Regions from separate parts of the Blautia sp. MSK.20.85 genome, predicted to be linked through region 2. Evidence: riboswitches for the same ligand, from Rfam matches in the RefSeq annotation. Region 2 holds a riboswitch; the other holds the start of a gene.
The links. A riboswitch is a leader RNA that binds a small molecule or an ion and turns the genes downstream of it on or off. The one in region 2 is predicted to bind FMN.
Positions count from the first base shown of each region.

Region 1 (8,304 bases), on a different contig from region 2:
TTGCGGGGATCCGCCGTGCAGGTGCAGAAAACCTTGCAGAGCTTAAGGGGAGCAGCGAAACGGCAGAGGAATGCGTACAGATGAAATAAGAAAAGAAAAAAGTATCAGGGGAGTCGGAAAATATAGCCGCAAATCGTGAAACAGAATTGACAGGGTAAAGCGGAAAAGCCTATAATATAAAATATCATACAGGTATAAAGTATCATACAGGCGTGAAACATCATAAAACGGGAAGGAGAAATGAAAATGAAAAAATTTATGAAACGTTGGATGCCGCTGCTTTTAACTTTGATGGTCTGCGTGGGAACATTCTGGAGCAGTGTAGTGCCGGTATATGCATCTATGGAAGATGAATCTATGGATTATACACTTGGTGAAACATATCATAATGATGGCTGCTATCGTTTTAGTCTTTCAAAAAAGTCACATGTCACATTTAGCATGACGATGTATGGTAGTGTTAGTTATGATTATATAGAATTATACAATGCTTCTGGAAGACATGTTTTTTATGGCAACAATATGACGTGGAGCTATAATAATGTGAAAGACACGTCAAGAGGACAAGTTTCAAGAACATTGAATGCGGGAACGTACTATCTAAAAATGAGAACATATCGTGATCATGATTTTAGAATCACAGCAGAACCTTTGATTACATTAGCACGTGGCAGCATCACATCTCTGAAAAGCAATAAATCCGGTCAGCTGACCGTATCCTGCAAGAGTGTTCCATATGCCATCGGATACCGTATCCAGTATTCCACAGATTATCGTTTTCGTAAAGGTGTAAAGACCATCTATTCACCGGTAAGAATTAAAACTCTGACGAAACTCTCAAAAGGAAAAAGATATTACGTAAGAGTGACTCCATATACGGTATATACGGATGGAGAACACGCCTGGGGAGCAACTTCTTATGTAAAGAGCGCAGTAGTAAAGAAATAAAAACAAAATAGAAAAATAAACTCAGCTCATTGTGGATAAATGTTTTCCGCAATGGGCTGAATGTGTATAAAGAGAGGAGTGCAGAGCGTTTATCCTGACGCTTATGTAAAATATTCCGGGGATTTTCAGGGATAATATGACAGGTTTTGTCGAAAGAAAAAGTCATAAAATGTGGAATTGTAGTTTACAAATCAGGGCATGTATACTATAATAACCACATGGGCGGAGACGTCCCATACATATGAAAACAGGGGGGCCCGCTGAAGCGAGCTGAGAGTAGACTGTGAATGTCTTGACCCATAACCTGATTTGGATAATGCCAACGTAGGGACATATGCACGAAGGAGTCTTAAAGGCACAGAAGATCAGAGAGTACAGAAGATATCAGAAGTACAGAAGATTTTCATTAAGTACGAAAGATTAAGGGCCGGTTGTTGTGATGCGTATGCGTTGCAGCAACCGGTTTTTTGCTGCATAAAACATAAAGAGTTTACGGAAAGATCCCGCGAATATCTGCCAGGAACCGAGCTTGTATAGCAGTCAGGAATCCGGCGGCAGTGACAGATTTTCCAGATCCAGATACGAAACGAAAGGAGATTTTTTTTATATGAGAAATTACAGTACACAGATGGAAGCTGCCCGTAAAGGCATCATCACACCTGAGCTTGAGATTGTTGCAAAGAAAGAGAGAATGACAACAGAGGAGCTTCTGCCGCTGGTAGCCTCCGGCAAAGTTGTTATCTGTGCAAATAAAAATCATAAATGTATTGATCCGGAAGGCGTAGGTTCCATGCTCCGCACCAAGATCAATGTAAACCTTGGTGTATCCAGAGACTGCAAGGATTACGATGTAGAGATGCAGAAAGTTATGGAAGCTGTCAACATGGGAGCACATGCGATCATGGATCTTTCTTCCCACGGAAATACCATTCCATTTCGCCGCAAACTGACAAGCGAGTGTCCGGCAATGATCGGAACCGTTCCGGTTTATGACTCTGTTATCCACTATCAGAGAGATCTTGACACACTGACAGCCAAGGATTTTATCGATGTGGTAAGACTTCACGCACAGGATGGTGTTGATTTTGTAACTCTTCACTGCGGAATCACAAGAAAGACGATCGACCAGATCCGTAACCATAAGAGAAAAATGAATATCGTTTCCAGAGGAGGTTCCCTTGTATTTGCATGGATGTGCATGACCGGTGAGGAGAATCCGTTCTACGAATACTATGACGAGATCCTGGATATCTGCCGTGAGTACGATGTGACGATTTCTCTTGGAGATGCCTGCCGTCCGGGATGTCTTGCGGATGCTACAGATGTATGCCAGATCGAGGAACTTGTACGTCTTGGTGAGCTGACCAAACGTGCCTGGGAAAAAGATGTCCAGGTTATGGTTGAGGGACCGGGACATGTGCCGCTCGATCAGGTTGAGGCTAATATGAAAGTGCAGCAGTCTATCTGTCAGGGTGCACCGTTCTATGTATTAGGACCGATCGTAACAGATGTTGCACCGGGATATGATCACATCACATCTGCAATTGGCGGCGCGGTAGCTGCCATGTCCGGAGCCGCATTCCTCTGCTATGTGACACCGGCAGAGCATCTTGCACTTCCGAACCTTGAGGATGTAAAACAGGGAATCATGGCCTCCAAGATCGCTGCTCATGCGGCAGATATTGCCAAGGGTGTCCGTGGGGCCCGTGAGATCGATGACAAGATGGCAGATGCCAGAAGAAAGCTCGACTGGGAGGCACAGTGGGAGTGTGCCATGGATCCGGAAACAGCGAAACGTATCTGGAACGAACGTAAGCCGGAACATGAAGATACCTGCTCCATGTGTGGTAAATTCTGTGCAGTACGAAGCATGAACAAAGCACTTGCCGGAGAGCATATCGATATCCTGTAAGGAAAAGCGAAAAATTAAGGCTTGTAATTGAAAAAAGAGTGAGTTATAATGAACTCATAAAAGAAAATTTCTTCGGGGCAGGGTGCAATTCCCTACCGGCGGTATAGTCCGCGACCCGCTTCGGCGGCTGATCTGGTGAAATTCCGGAACCGACAGTAAAGTCTGGATGAGAGAAGAACGCGCAGTATTTCATGAACGTGCTCAGTGCCCCGGGAAGAAGTTCCCGGGGCTTTTTATGTGAGGAAATATTTTTTCGCATAAAGATTTCTTGTAGAAATTTTCTTTGAATATTTCTAAAGAAGGAGAGAGAATTATGAGTGAACAGGTATTGCAGAGAGGAAATGCCGTGGAAAGGAGCAGAACAAGGACGATCGCACAGGTAGCCATGCTGGGGGCTGTGGCAGGAGTACTGATGAATCTGGAGTTTCCGATTCCGTTTCTTGCACCGTCTTTTTATCAGCTTGATTTTTCCGAGGTACCGGTTATGGTAGGAACTTTTGCCATGGGACCTGTGGCAGGTATTCTGATCGAGCTTGTGAAGATTCTCGTACATCTTGTGACCAAGGGAACCATGACTGCCGGTGTTGGTGATGTTGCCAACTTCCTGTTCGGATGTGCCTATGTGGTACCGGCCGGACTAATCTACCGTTTCCATCACAAGAAGAGCAGAGCACATGCTGTTGCAGGCATGGCAGTGGGTACAGTTCTGACAGCAATTCTTGCATGTTTTGTTAATGCTTTTGTACTGCTTCCGGCTTACGGTAAGGCTTTTGGAATGCCGATCGAGACATTTATCCAGATGGGAAGTGCGGTACACAGCTCCGTAAACGGACTGCTTACTTTTGCGCTGCTGATCATTGCGCCGTTTAATATCTTTAAATATGCACTGACATCTCTGATCGTATTTGTAATTTATAAGAAGATCCGTGTTGTACTGAAGGGTGACTGATCGTAATCAGCTGCCGGAGGATGAAGAAAAGATCAGAAATTGGTGGTTTCAGATAAATATCTGAGAATGTGAGAAATGCCATGTAATATATTGCCGATGGGCAGTAAATTACATGGCATTTTTTATGTTATAGGAAATTACTCCGTAATGTTCCTATAACATAAAAAAGCCCTCCGGGCAGGATCGCACTGCGACGGAGAGGAATAATGTCGCTGAAGCGACCCGTCGCAGGCGGAGAATCCTGCAAGCAGGATTCTTTCTTGTGTCAGGCGTTTTGTTCTGCAGCTTTCATGACTCCAAGCTCACGTCTGGCAAAAACAACGGCCAGCACAAATGCAGAGGTATCTGCAATTGGTCCTGCGTACATGACGCCATCGATTCCGAAGAAGACCGGGAAGATGACGATCAGAGGCAGCAGGAAGAGCACCTGCCTTGTGAGGGACATAATCACACCAAGCCTAGCTTTTCCAATGGAGGTAAAAAAGCAGGCGGACATAGGCTGGATCCCGTTAGCAAAGGTCATCAGCATGAAGATGCGGAGATATTTTTCTGCAAAATGAAAGTACAGGTCGCTGCCGTTTCCGAAGATGCCTACGATCTGATGCGGGAAGAACTGGAAGCAGATAAAAAATATGGTTGCAATCACAGTACATAAGGTTACGGAATAGCGGTATGTCTGGCGTACACGGCTGTATTTTTCGGCACCGTAGTTAAATCCCAAGATGGGCTGGGAGCCCTGGGAGATTCCGATGCAGATGGCCATAAATACCTGATTGACTTTGGAAATGATCCCTGCACAGGCGATTGGAATATCACTCCCGTAGGCGGAGAGTGCTCCGTAATGGCGAAGTGTATTGTTCATGACGATCTGCACTGCAGCAATGGCAACCTGATTGATACAGGATGCCATTCCCAGAGAAAAAATGGCAGACAGATTGCGTGCCTTAGGAATCAGCATGGAGTGGTCCAGGTACATTTTCCGGAGTCTGGAAAAATAAAAGATGATCAGAAGTCCGGATACGATCTGGCCGATCACGGTTGCCCAGGCTGCACCTTTGATGCCCCAGCCGAATCCAAAGATGAAAAGCGGGTCCAGGATGGTGTTGATGGCGGCACCGGCCAGGATGCAGGCCATGGAATAGGTAGGACTCCTGTCTGCTCGGATCAGGTGGTTGCCGCCTGTGCTTAAAACATAAAAGGGAAGTCCAATGGCGGTGATCCCTATGTAATCAATGGCATAGGGCATGACGTCCGGTGTTCCGCCGAAAAAATGAAGAAGTGGCTTCAGGAACAGAAGGACAATGACAGAGAGTATCGTACCGGAGATTATCAGCGTGGAGAGTCCGGTTCCTGCAATGGAGCTGGCTTTTTTTTCGTTTCCTGCGCCCATTTCCAGGTTGTAATTGGAGGCGCTGCCGATTCCCAGGAGCAATGCAGCAGCAGTAGAGATAATGGTTACGGGAAATGCGATGTTTGTGGCGGCGTTTCCAAGCATTCCTACGCCCTGTCCGATAAAGATCTGGTCAACGATGTTGTACAGAGCGCTGACTAGCATGCTGATGATGGCGGGAATGGCGAATTTGGTGATCAGGCTGCCTACAGGGGCAGTTCCCAGAGGGTTTTCGGCCTGGGCAGCATTGGTCTGGTTTTTCAATGTTTTTTCCTTCTTTCTTGTCTACAGTAGCTGTTTGGTAATGTAATAAGTAAATTTTAAATTTTATAGCAGGGTATTTATTATAGCACTATTGTGAAGTGAGTGTAAGTATAAAAAATTGACCTTTGGTTTTGGATGGGATAAAATGTTTTTAGAAAAAATTTTCGGGAAGGAGCTTTTCAGATGGGTAAGATCAACAGTGTGAAAAAACTTACAGATAATAAGTTTGTGAATCTTTATGGGGTGGATGCGACCAGTGTACATGATACGCCGGTTTCTTATTTTGTGGCCTCCAGGGCGAAGTGTGTGGAGGATTTGAAGCTTTCTACGGGGGAGAATCATCCGGATGGGGTGATCATTTACAGTGTTTATGGAGAGAAGCGGGATAAGGTTGTGCTGATCCGTCAGTATCGGTATACGATCGGCGGATATATTTATGAGTTTCCGGCGGGGCTTGTGGAGCCTGGGGAGGATTTCCATGAGGGTGCTGTGCGTGAGATGTTTGAGGAGACCGGGTTGAAGCTGGAGCCGATCAAGGTTGCGGAGGCTTTTGAGAAGCCTTATTTTACGACGATAGGGATGACGGATGAATCCTGTGCTACGGTTTATGGGTATGCCAGTGGTGAGGTTAGTAAGGCTGCTCAGGAGGATAGTGAGGAGATCGAGGTTGTGATCGCGGACCGGGATGAGGTCAGGAGGATCTTGAAGGAGGAGAGGGTTGCGATCATGTGTGCTTATATGCTGATGCATTTTCTTGAGGATGAGGAGGTGTTTGGATTTCTTGGGGAGATTTAAACGGAGGTAGTTATATGGCGGAAGGGGACGCCAGTGAGGGGCTTCTTTCCAGGCTGGGGCTTCGTCGGGGGCTGGCTTCTAAGGTGCCGGAATTCTGCTAAAAGCGCTTCAAAAAATCTCGAACTCGCGTCTGAAGCCGCTCAAACAGCGAGATTTTTTGAAGCAACGCAGATTTCCGCCACCTAAGAATCAGCTCCCCTCCTGCAGAGTCAGCCTGGAAAGAAGCCCCTCACTGGCTGTGCATTGGCCGTGAGACGTGTTAAATCTCGTGGGGAGTGTTGCTAGTGGGGTGGTATGACGGGAGTTGGATGAGCCGTCAGCGCTGCGCTGGACGGCTGGGAGGAAAGGCTGAGATTCCTTGTGGTATGACGGGAGTTGGATGAGCCGTCAGCGCTGCGCTGGACGGCTGGGAGAAAAGGCTGAGATTCCTTGTGGTATGACGGGAGTTGGATGAGCCGTCAGCGCTGCGCTGGACGGCTGGGAGGAAAGGCTGAGATTCCTTGTGGTATGACGGGAGTTGGATGAGCCGTCAGCGCTGCGCTGGACGGCTGGGAGAAAAGGCTGAGATTCCTTGTGGTATGACGGGAGTTGGATGAGCCGTCAGCGCTGCGCTGGACGGCTGGGAGAAAAGGCTGAGATTCCTTGTGGTATGACGGGAGTTGGATGAGCCATCGGCGCTGCGCTGGATGGCTGGGAGGAAAGGCTGAGATTCCCTGTGGCTTGAAGAGGGGAATGGGTCATCGGCGCTGCGCTGGATGGATGAGAAAAACGGGGAATCTGCGGTTGCGGATTCCCCGTTTTGATCAGAGTTCTGTGAGTTTGCCCAGGTCTTTGTTGTATTTGCAGTATTTGCCGTTTTCGGAGATGAATGGCTGGTAGGTGTCGGTTCGGGTGTCCTTGATGTAGACGATTCCTGTGGCGATCATTTCTACCAGGGAGAAGCGTTTGCTTAAGCTGGAGATCCAGCGGTAGGTTTTTTCGTTGCCGGAGTCTGCCATGAGGAGGTTGTAGCCGCCTGGGCAGGCTTCCAGGGTGAAGTAGATTTTCTGGGATCGGATGGAGGTGTTGAAGACCTGGCCGGTGATGTAGGTGGAGAAGTTGTTTTCTACAAATTGGCGGAAGGTGTAGAGATCGTAGATCACGCCGGTGGTCTCATCTTTGATCTTGTCGCCGCGTTCGATGCGGGCTTTCAGGAGCTTGAGGACTTCGATGGTCCAATTGATGAAGGAGATGCTGCTGTAGGTCATGCTTTCCTGAAGTTGATCGACCAGCTGTTTTGACAGGATGTTGGATTTTGATGCTTCATTAAAAAGTTCTTCGTTCATAAGGTTCCCTCCAGAATTGTATTTTTATATTGTTTTCGCTCTTTTTTGTATCTTTTATTATAAGTCTGAATTGTGCATAAATCAATAAAAAACCGTAAAATACAAAGGCAATTTATGGAAAAAGATATATGATTAACGAATATGTGCAGAAAATATCAGGCGTTTTTTTACGTTTTTCACGTCATTTTAGGATATTTATGTTCTTTTTTTATGAAATCTATTGACAGGTTTTATGAATTTAAGAGATAATTTTATTATAAAAACTGCAGCGGCCAGGAGTGCGCGGGACTGGATTCCGGTTGGGTCCGTGCTTGGCTGTCGGGCAGAGAAATGGGGAATTGATAAATGGAGAACAATGGAGAGATTAAAGTTAAGAGCTTACAGAAGGCATTGGAAATCCTGAACTGTTTTGCTGTGAAGCAGCCCCTGGGTGTAACGGAGATCAGTGAGAAGCTGGGTCTGTATAAGAGTAATGTTCATAATATCCTGGTTACGTTTACTGCTATGGAGTATCTGGTGCAGGATCCGGAGTCTGGGAAATTCCGGCTGGGTCCGGAGGTTATGATGCTGAGCCGGGCATTTCGTGAAAATCTTGATATTACGAAGATTGCTGTGCCGGTTATGCGTGAGATCGCAAATGAGGTGCAGGAACTGGTTTATCTGGCTGTGCCGAAGGGTGAGGATATGCTGTATCTGGAGGCGGTTTCTCCGGAGAACCAGA
Region 1 is NZ_JAAIUN010000007.1:138,502-146,805, forward strand. It holds gene G5B12_RS06135 (bile acid:sodium symporter family protein) at 1-89, shown strand, start outside; gene G5B12_RS06140 (hypothetical protein) at 247-948, shown strand; gene thiC (phosphomethylpyrimidine synthase ThiC) at 1,556-2,860, shown strand; FMN riboswitch at 2,925-3,042, shown strand; gene G5B12_RS06150 (ECF transporter S component) at 3,174-3,809, shown strand; gene G5B12_RS06155 (MATE family efflux transporter) at 4,075-5,463, opposite strand; gene G5B12_RS06160 (NUDIX hydrolase) at 5,647-6,258, shown strand; gene G5B12_RS06165 (hypothetical protein) at 7,062-7,583, opposite strand; gene G5B12_RS06170 (IclR family transcriptional regulator) at 7,929-8,304, shown strand, end outside.
Region 1: linked by a shared signal. The riboswitch ahead of G5B12_RS06150 (ECF transporter S component) and the one ahead of G5B12_RS18235 (DUF6783 domain-containing protein) in region 2 are both predicted to bind FMN.

Region 2 (8,304 bases):
GATCTTCTGGGATATGACAGATATTTTCCGGCTTATGACAATCTTCAGGGAGTTGTGGTAAATGTATGCAATCTCTCATATACTGAGCAGCTTTGCAATGTGGAAAAAAAAGAAAATGGAATCTATAAGATCCGGTATACTGCTACCTCAGACAATAGTTCCGGTCTGCTGGATCAGCCGGTGATGAAAAGTAAAGCATTGTATAACAGTCTGAAGGATATCAGGCTTCAGAATGAAAAAGGAAAAAAATCAGGAAGGCGCATGTATGTGCGTTACATAAATAAACAAGGATTCAGTGTATGCAGAAGCTATAGTGTATCTTCTGCACAGGCGCAGAATCTTATGGAAGCCTTGTATGACGAGCAGACATGGAAAGAAGACAGATATTCATTTTTCCAGCTGGACAAACAGTATCTGAAAGAGGTCACCGGTATTTTCTGTGACGGAGATATTCATTCCTTATTTGAGAAAAATGCAGAGAAGCGTCAGGCACTGGCAGAGGCGCTGAGAAAGGACATTTTGGAAAACGGCGGTCAGACAGTAAAAGACCAGCCATGTGCAATGCTGATGTTCGATTATGCGGGAATTCCGTCAGAAGGATACATGGATGAATGGGGAATGAATGTACCGGCTGTTCAGGAAGGAGAGAGGGTGTCTACCTCCGTTCTGGTGTATCCGGCATATAAGAGAACACTTGCAATTTTGGAAGAAACAGGATATCCTCTTTCCATGGATGAGCTGTCTGTTGAGTATATTGATGTTTATTACTTCAGCTCCGAAGCTGCCGGCGAAGATGATGAAGCTTTTTCCGACACTGAGCCCCTTTCGGATCTTGAAGAAACAGAGAACGGTTATAAAGTCCGTTACGATAAAAAGGAACAGCTGGAAGCTCTGAAAAAATGTATCCGTCCATCACAGCTGGTAAACGGATGGACTATCTGGAATGCAGATGTCACAATGGAAGTGGTTCTGGAAGGACAGGAGAGCACCGGCGGGGATTCCGGACTTTATATGACATTTGCCGGTGAGATCCCGGATTTTATCAGAGCAGATGCAAAGGCAGCCCATGTAACAGAATGGGAGGTAAATGATTAATGGAAAAACCAGTCCGGCTGGATAAATTTCTGGCAGATGCCGGCGCAGGTACAAGAAGCGAGGTAAAAAAATACATACAGAAGGGTCAGGTGCAGGTCAATGGAAAAACTGCGAAAAAACCGGAGCTGAAAGTATCGGAAGAAGATCAGGTGGTTATGAACGGGCAGGAGATCCATGCTGCACCGGAATATGTATACTATCTTTTTAACAAGCCGGCAGGCTGTGTCAGCGCAACGGAGGACTCCAGAGATAAAACGGTTCTCGACTATATTGAAGAAAAAGACAGAAGAAAGGGACTTTTTCCGGTAGGGCGTCTGGATAAAGATACAGAAGGATTCCTTCTGATCACAGACGACGGTCCTCTTGCACATGAGCTTCTTTCTCCGAAAAAGCATGTGGATAAGATCTACTATGCAAAAGTATCCGGGAAAGTGACAGAAGAAGATGTCGTGAAGCTGGCAGAAGGCGTGGATATCGGGGAAAAAGATCTTACACGACCGGCAAGGCTGGAGATCCTTTCTACCTGGGAGTCCGGTACAGAATCTGCAGAAGCCGGTAAGAACTGGGAATCTGAGATCCGACTTACCATCCACGAGGGAAAATTCCATCAGGTAAAACGGATGATGGAGGCACTGGGAAAAAAAGTAACTTATTTGAAAAGACTATCCATGGGGCCGCTGGCGCTTCCTTCAGATCTTCCGACAGGAAAATATCGTTCGCTCACCGAAAAAGAGCTGGAGCTTCTGAAGTCTGCCGGAAACCGCTGAAAAACAGAAAAAAATTGGAAAAATCCCCTTTACATAAGGGGATTTTCTATGCTATAATTCAGAAGTTGCAAAAATAAGCACGCACGGCGATTCTATAAGGATGGTGCCCTACGGTGTGAGGATGGGTCCAGAGAGAAGGCGACCTGTGCGGAAGAATTTAACCAAAAAGGAGAAAAGACATGAGCGTTATTTCAATGAAGCAGCTTTTAGAGGCAGGTGTTCATTTCGGACATCAGACAAGAAGATGGAACCCTAAAATGGCTCCGTACATCTACACAGAGAGAAATGGTATCTATATCATCGATCTTCAGCAGTCTGTAGGAATGGTTGACGATGCTTACAATGCAGTAGCAGACATCGTAGCTAACGGTGGACACATCCTTTTCGTAGGAACTAAGAAACAGGCTCAGGATGCTATCCGTACAGAGGCAGAGCGTTGTGGAGAGTTCTATGTAAATGAGAGATGGCTTGGTGGTATGCTTACAAACTTCAAGACAATCCAGAGCCGTATCGCAAGACTGAAAGAGATCGAGGCTATGGAAGCTGACGGAACATTCGACGTACTTCCTAAGAAAGAAGTTATCGAGCTTCGCAAAGAGCTTGCTAAACTTCAGAAGAACCTTGGTGGTATCAAAGAGATGAAGAGAATCCCGGATGCTATCTTTATCGTAGATCCTAAAAAAGAGAGAATCTGCGTACAGGAGGCTCATACACTGGGAATCCCGCTTATCGGTATCTGCGATACTAACTGTGATCCGGAAGAGCTTGACTATGTGATCCCGGGAAATGACGATGCTATCCGTGCAGTAAAACTCATCGTTTCCAAGATGGCTGACGCTGTTATCGAGGCTAAGCAGGGAACTGCAGAGGCAGATGGCGAGATCGAGGCTGAGTCTGAGGAGTTTGCAGCTACAGAGGAATAATTCGTATAAACAGAATATTTCAGGAGGAAACGAACAATGGCTATTACAGCAGCACAGGTAAAAGAGTTAAGAGAGATGACTGGCGCCGGAATGATGGATTGTAAGAAAGCTCTTACAGCTACAGAAGGCGATATGGATAAAGCAGTTGAGTTCCTGCGTGAGAAAGGTCTTGCTACAGCACAGAAGAAAGCAAGCCGTATCGCAGCAGAGGGTCTTTGCAAAACTCTGGTAACAGAGGATGGAAAGAAAGCAGTCGTTGTTGAGGTTAATGCTGAGACAGACTTCGTTGCAAAGAACGAGAAATTCCAGGGCTATGTTGCAGATGTTGCAGCACAGGCACTTAACACAACAGCAGCTGATATCGATGCTTTCCTTGCTGAGGCATGGGCACTTGATACAACTAAGACTGTAAAAGAGGCTCTTGCAGCTCAGATCGCAGTAATCGGCGAGAACATGAACATCCGTAGATTTGCTCAGGTTGAGGAGCAGAACGGATTCATCGCTTCCTACACACATATGGGTGGAAAGATCGGCGTTCTTGTAGACGTTGAGACAGACGTTGTTAACGATGCAGTGAAAGAGATGGCTAGAAACGTAGCTATGCAGATCGCAGCTCTGAAACCGCAGTACACAAGCGACAAAGAAGTAAGCGCTGAGTACATCGAGCATGAGAAAGAGATCCTTATGGCTCAGATCCAGAACGATCCGAAGGAGTCCCAGAAACCGGCTAAGGTTATCGAGGGAATGATCACAGGACGTATCAAGAAAGAGCTCAAAGAGATCTGCCTTCTTGACCAGACATACGTAAAAGCAGAGGACGGAAAACAGTCCGTTGCTAAATACGTAGAGCAGGTAGCAAAAGAGAACGGCGCTAAGATCCAGATCAAAGGCTTCGTTCGCTACGAGACAGGCGATGGTCTTGAGAAGAAAGAAGAGAACTTCGCTGAGGAAGTTGCAAAACAGATGGGTAAATAATCCATTAACTTAAGTTTTCATTATATTATTTTAATAAGTCTGAATTTAAGTATTTAAAGGCCCTGAAAGCCGATGGTGTAGATTGATAACAGTCAAAGTCATCGGTTTTCTTTATCCAAATATCTTGGACACTCTGTCAAATATATTCTCTGGTTCTTCCAGCCACATCAAAATAAGTATGCTCATGCATTGACAGAGATAATCGATACTTTCAAAACGCCTAAATGTCACGGCCTGCGCCTGTTTCCGCTTATAATTCCTCACTATTTGTGCCGCCAGCCAAAGGCGGCGGAATGGAGATTTTTATGAAATATACCCAGGATAATGGAAAAATTAAATTATGTGAAACTGATAATATGGATCATCTCGTGCGGTTAACACAAGCGTTGAATGAAAATAATATTCTTTACGAAACGAGATTGAAAAAAAGAACATTTATCAATAATCTTTTTTTCTTGATTTTTTATCATACTTTTGCATCGGGAATTGATCATAAGAATGAAACAACATGTATTTATGTACTAGAAAAAGATTTTGCTGCTGCCCAAAAAGCAATAGTAAACTGCAGATAAAAAAATTCATCTTCCAAGGCACAGGCTCTGTGTGCTGGCCATCGGTCATTGCCTGCGTGCCTGTTTGTCAACCAAAGCCTGAGAATAGTAATACGACGATTGCCTGCCAGTAATTAATATTCCGCATGGAATGAGTAAAATAAAAATTCCGCTTTACAAATAACAGATAAAGTATTAAAATAAACAAAAAGATATCTTCAGGGCAGGGTGTGATTCCCTACCGGCGGTAGAGCCCGCGAGCCGAAAGGCATGATCCGGTGAGATTCCGGAGCCGACAGTACAGTCTGGATGGAAGAAGATGATAGTACAGTTGATTTTTGTATGAATGAATGTAGTATCAGAGCTCTGAGATGGTGATCCATTTCAGAGCTTTTTATGTAGGAAATCAGACATTCATTTATCGATCAGATGTAACAGATCAATTCCACCCTGCAGATATTTCTGCAGGATTTTTTTGTATCTGGTACATCGTTTTCGAAATAAATATACCACTCACTTGTCTGTGAATCCGATTGCACAGGGCTAAAAGCCTCGGCGTACCAGAGCGTGTTTGAAAAATCATTCCTGCAATCTGCACGCCCCACTTTGCGGTATATTTTGCCCGAATTCAGTTGCCGTAGCCCGCTACGGCGCCCTCATCCGGACAAAATCTCCCACAAATTGTGACGCACATCTTGCAGAAAGCCTTTTTCAAACACGCTCTAGGCAAAGAACAGGAATAAGAAAGAAGGAATAAAAATGACGGATCAGGAATATATGCTTCGAGCGATCCAGCTGGCTAAAAAAGGAGAAGGTTGGACGAATCCCAATCCGATGGTAGGGGCAGTGATCGTAAAAGATGGAAGGATCATCGGGGAAGGCTATCATAAAAAGTATGGAGAACTTCATGCAGAACGTAATGCTATTGCTTCTCTTACAGAATCAGCAGAAGGTGCGGTGATTTATGTTACGCTTGAGCCTTGCTGTCATCATGGAAAAACACCTCCATGTACGGAAGCGATCATTGAACAGAAGATAAGAAAAGTGGTGATCGGTTCCCGGGATCCGAATCCGAAAGTGGCGGGAAAAGGTGTACAGATGTTAAGGGAAGCCGGTGTAACAGTAGTTGAAGATTTTATGAGAGAAGAATGTGATCAGCTGAATCCGGTGTTTTTTCATTATATTACTATGAAGACTCCTTATGTAGTGATGAAGTATGCCATGACACTGGATGGGAAGATCGCAACGAAGACAGGAGCATCAAAATGGATCACCGGAGAAGCGGCACGAAAAGAAGTACAGCATATGCGGCATCAGTACATGGGAATTATGGCAGGCATTGGAACTGTGCTTGCAGATGATCCGATGTTAAACGTCCGGGTAGAAGGATGGAAAAGTCCTGTCAGGATTGTGTGCGACAGTAAGCTCAGGATCCCGCCGGACAGTCAGATCGTAAAAAGTGCGGAAAAGTACCGGACGATCGTGGCTTATGCAGATCAGAAAAATACAGAAGAAAAAATAAAAATATTACATACCATGGGAGTTGAGACCATTTACTGTCCAGATGAAAAGAATCAGATAGACCTTAAGAAGCTAATGACAGATCTTGGAAGCAAAGGCATTGACAGTATTCTCCTGGAAGGAGGCGGTACGTTAAATGACAGTGCCCTGCGAGCCGGAATTGTAAAGGAAGTACAGGCTTTTGTGGCACCAAAGCTGTTTGGCGGTGTGGCCGGGAAGACACCGGTAGAAGGTATCGGAGTTGAATTCCCGTCTGAAGCAGTGGAACTGAAATATACAGATATCTGCCAGATTGGTGAGGACATCCGGATAAGATGTCAGGTGTGTGAGAAAAAACAGGAGGAATCATGTTTACAGGAATCGTAGAAGAGAAAGGAAAAGTCCGTTATATACAGCTGACAGGAGAATCAGGGATCCTGGCAGTGAAAGCCCGGAAGGTCCTGGAAGGAACAAGGATCGGTGACAGTATTGCGGTGAATGGTGTGTGTCTGACAGTTACGTCGATCCAGCCGGACGGATTTACCGCCGATGTGATGGCAGAGACTATCAGAAGAAGCAGTCTTGGAAGCTGCAAGGCCGGAAGCCAGGTAAACCTGGAACGTGCAATGGCTGCAGACGGCAGGTTCGGAGGACACATAGTAAGCGGCCATATTGATGGGACTGGCGTGATACGTTCCATGCTCCGAGAAGAAAATGCCATCTGGGTATCAATTGAGACATCGCCACAGATCTTGCATCTGATCGTGGAAAAAGGATCCGTTTGCATTGATGGGATCAGCCTGACAGTTGCAAGGGTTGATGAAGCTGGTTTTCAGGTGTCGGTCATTCCACATACAGGAGAAGAAACCACCCTTTTGGAAAAGGTGCCGGGGGATCTGGTTAATCTGGAAAATGATGTGATCGGAAAATATGTAGAAAAACTGCTTGGCATCAGAAAAAATGAAGAAGAGAAAAAAGAATCCGGAATTACGATGAAGTTTCTTGAAGAATTCGGGTTTTAGAACAGGAGGATATACACTATGTCACAAAATTATCAGTACAACACAATTGAAGAGGCACTTAGGGATCTTAAGGAAGGAAAAATAGTTCTGGTCACAGATGATCCGGACAGAGAAAATGAGGGAGATCTGATATGTGCGGCAGAGTTTGCGACCCGGGAAAATATTAATTTCATGGCGACTTATGCAAAGGGTCTTATCTGTACACCGATGAGTGCAGAAATTGCGGCGAGATTGAATTTTCCGCCGATGGTTGCTGAGAACACGGACAATCACAGTACAGCATTTACCGTGGCAGTGGATCACGCAGATACAACCACCGGTATCTCTGCGGCAGAACGCTCCTATACCATTATGAAGTGTGTGGATGATCAGTCAAAACCGGAGGATTTCAGAAGACCGGGACATGTATTTCCGCTTATTTCCAGAAAAGGCGGGGTTCTGGTACGAAATGGCCATACGGAGGCAACAACAGATCTTATGAGACTTGCCGGACTGAAAGAATGCGGCGTGTGCTGTGAAGTTATGAAAGAAGATGGCACTATGATGCGTACATCACAGCTATGGGAAATGGCAAAAGAGCATAACCTTACATTTATTACGATCCGTGATCTGCAGGATTATATAAGAATACATGAAAAGCATGTAAAGGAGGAAGCAGCTGCAAACCTCCCAACGCAGTACGGTGATTTTAAAATGTATGGCTATATCAATGACATTACAGGAGAGCATCATCTGGCACTGGTAAAAGGTGATCTAGGAGATGGTGAGGATGTGCTTTGCCGTGTACATTCGGAGTGCCTGACAGGAGATGCATTCGGATCGCTCAGATGTGACTGCGGCTTGCAGCTGCAGACAGCGATGCGCCAGGTAGAGGCGGAAGGCAGAGGGATCATTCTGTATATGAGACAGGAAGGCAGAGGAATCGGACTGATCAACAAGATCAAAGCTTATGCGCTTCAGGAACAGGGATACGATACCGTGGAGGCTAATGTGAAGTTAGGGTTTGCACCGGATCTCAGAGAGTACTGGGTCGGGGCACAGATACTGTCAGACCTTGGTGTGAAATCATTAAGATTACTGACCAATAACCCGGATAAAGTCTATGGGCTTGGTGAATTCGGGCTGAAGATCAATGAGAGAGTACCTCTGGAGATTCCGGTACAAAAATATGACCGGAAATATATGAAAACGAAGCAGGAAAAGATGGGTCATATTTTTAAGGAAATAAATTTATAAAAAACAGCAAATAGCAGGAGGAAGAAAAAATGAGACAGATCAATTTAGTAGAAGGAAAAGTAGTAGCACCGGAGGGAATGAAAGTTGGTATCGTTGCAGCGAGATTCAATGAGATCATTGTGAATAAATTATTGGGAGGGGCAGTCGACGGACTGGTAAGACATGGAGTAGGAGAAGAGAATATTACTGCAGCATGGGTGCCGGGAGCATTTGAGATCCCGCTTACAGCACAAAA
Region 2 is NZ_JAAIUN010000005.1:98,930-107,233, reverse strand. It holds gene G5B12_RS04440 (DUF6449 domain-containing protein) at 1-1,095, shown strand, start outside; gene G5B12_RS04435 (pseudouridine synthase) at 1,095-1,862, shown strand; gene rpsB (30S ribosomal protein S2) at 2,042-2,785, shown strand; gene tsf (translation elongation factor Ts) at 2,822-3,760, shown strand; gene G5B12_RS04420 (hypothetical protein) at 4,066-4,332, shown strand; FMN riboswitch at 4,522-4,636, shown strand; partial or broken gene G5B12_RS18240 (DUF6783 domain-containing protein) at 4,751-4,993, opposite strand; partial or broken gene G5B12_RS18235 (DUF6783 domain-containing protein) at 4,943-5,068, shown strand; gene ribD (bifunctional diaminohydroxyphosphoribosylaminopyrimidine deaminase/5-amino-6-(5-phosphoribosylamino)uracil reductase RibD) at 5,071-6,198, shown strand; gene ribE (riboflavin synthase) at 6,180-6,833, shown strand; gene G5B12_RS04405 (bifunctional 3,4-dihydroxy-2-butanone-4-phosphate synthase/GTP cyclohydrolase II) at 6,852-8,069, shown strand; gene ribH (6,7-dimethyl-8-ribityllumazine synthase) at 8,099-8,304, shown strand, end outside.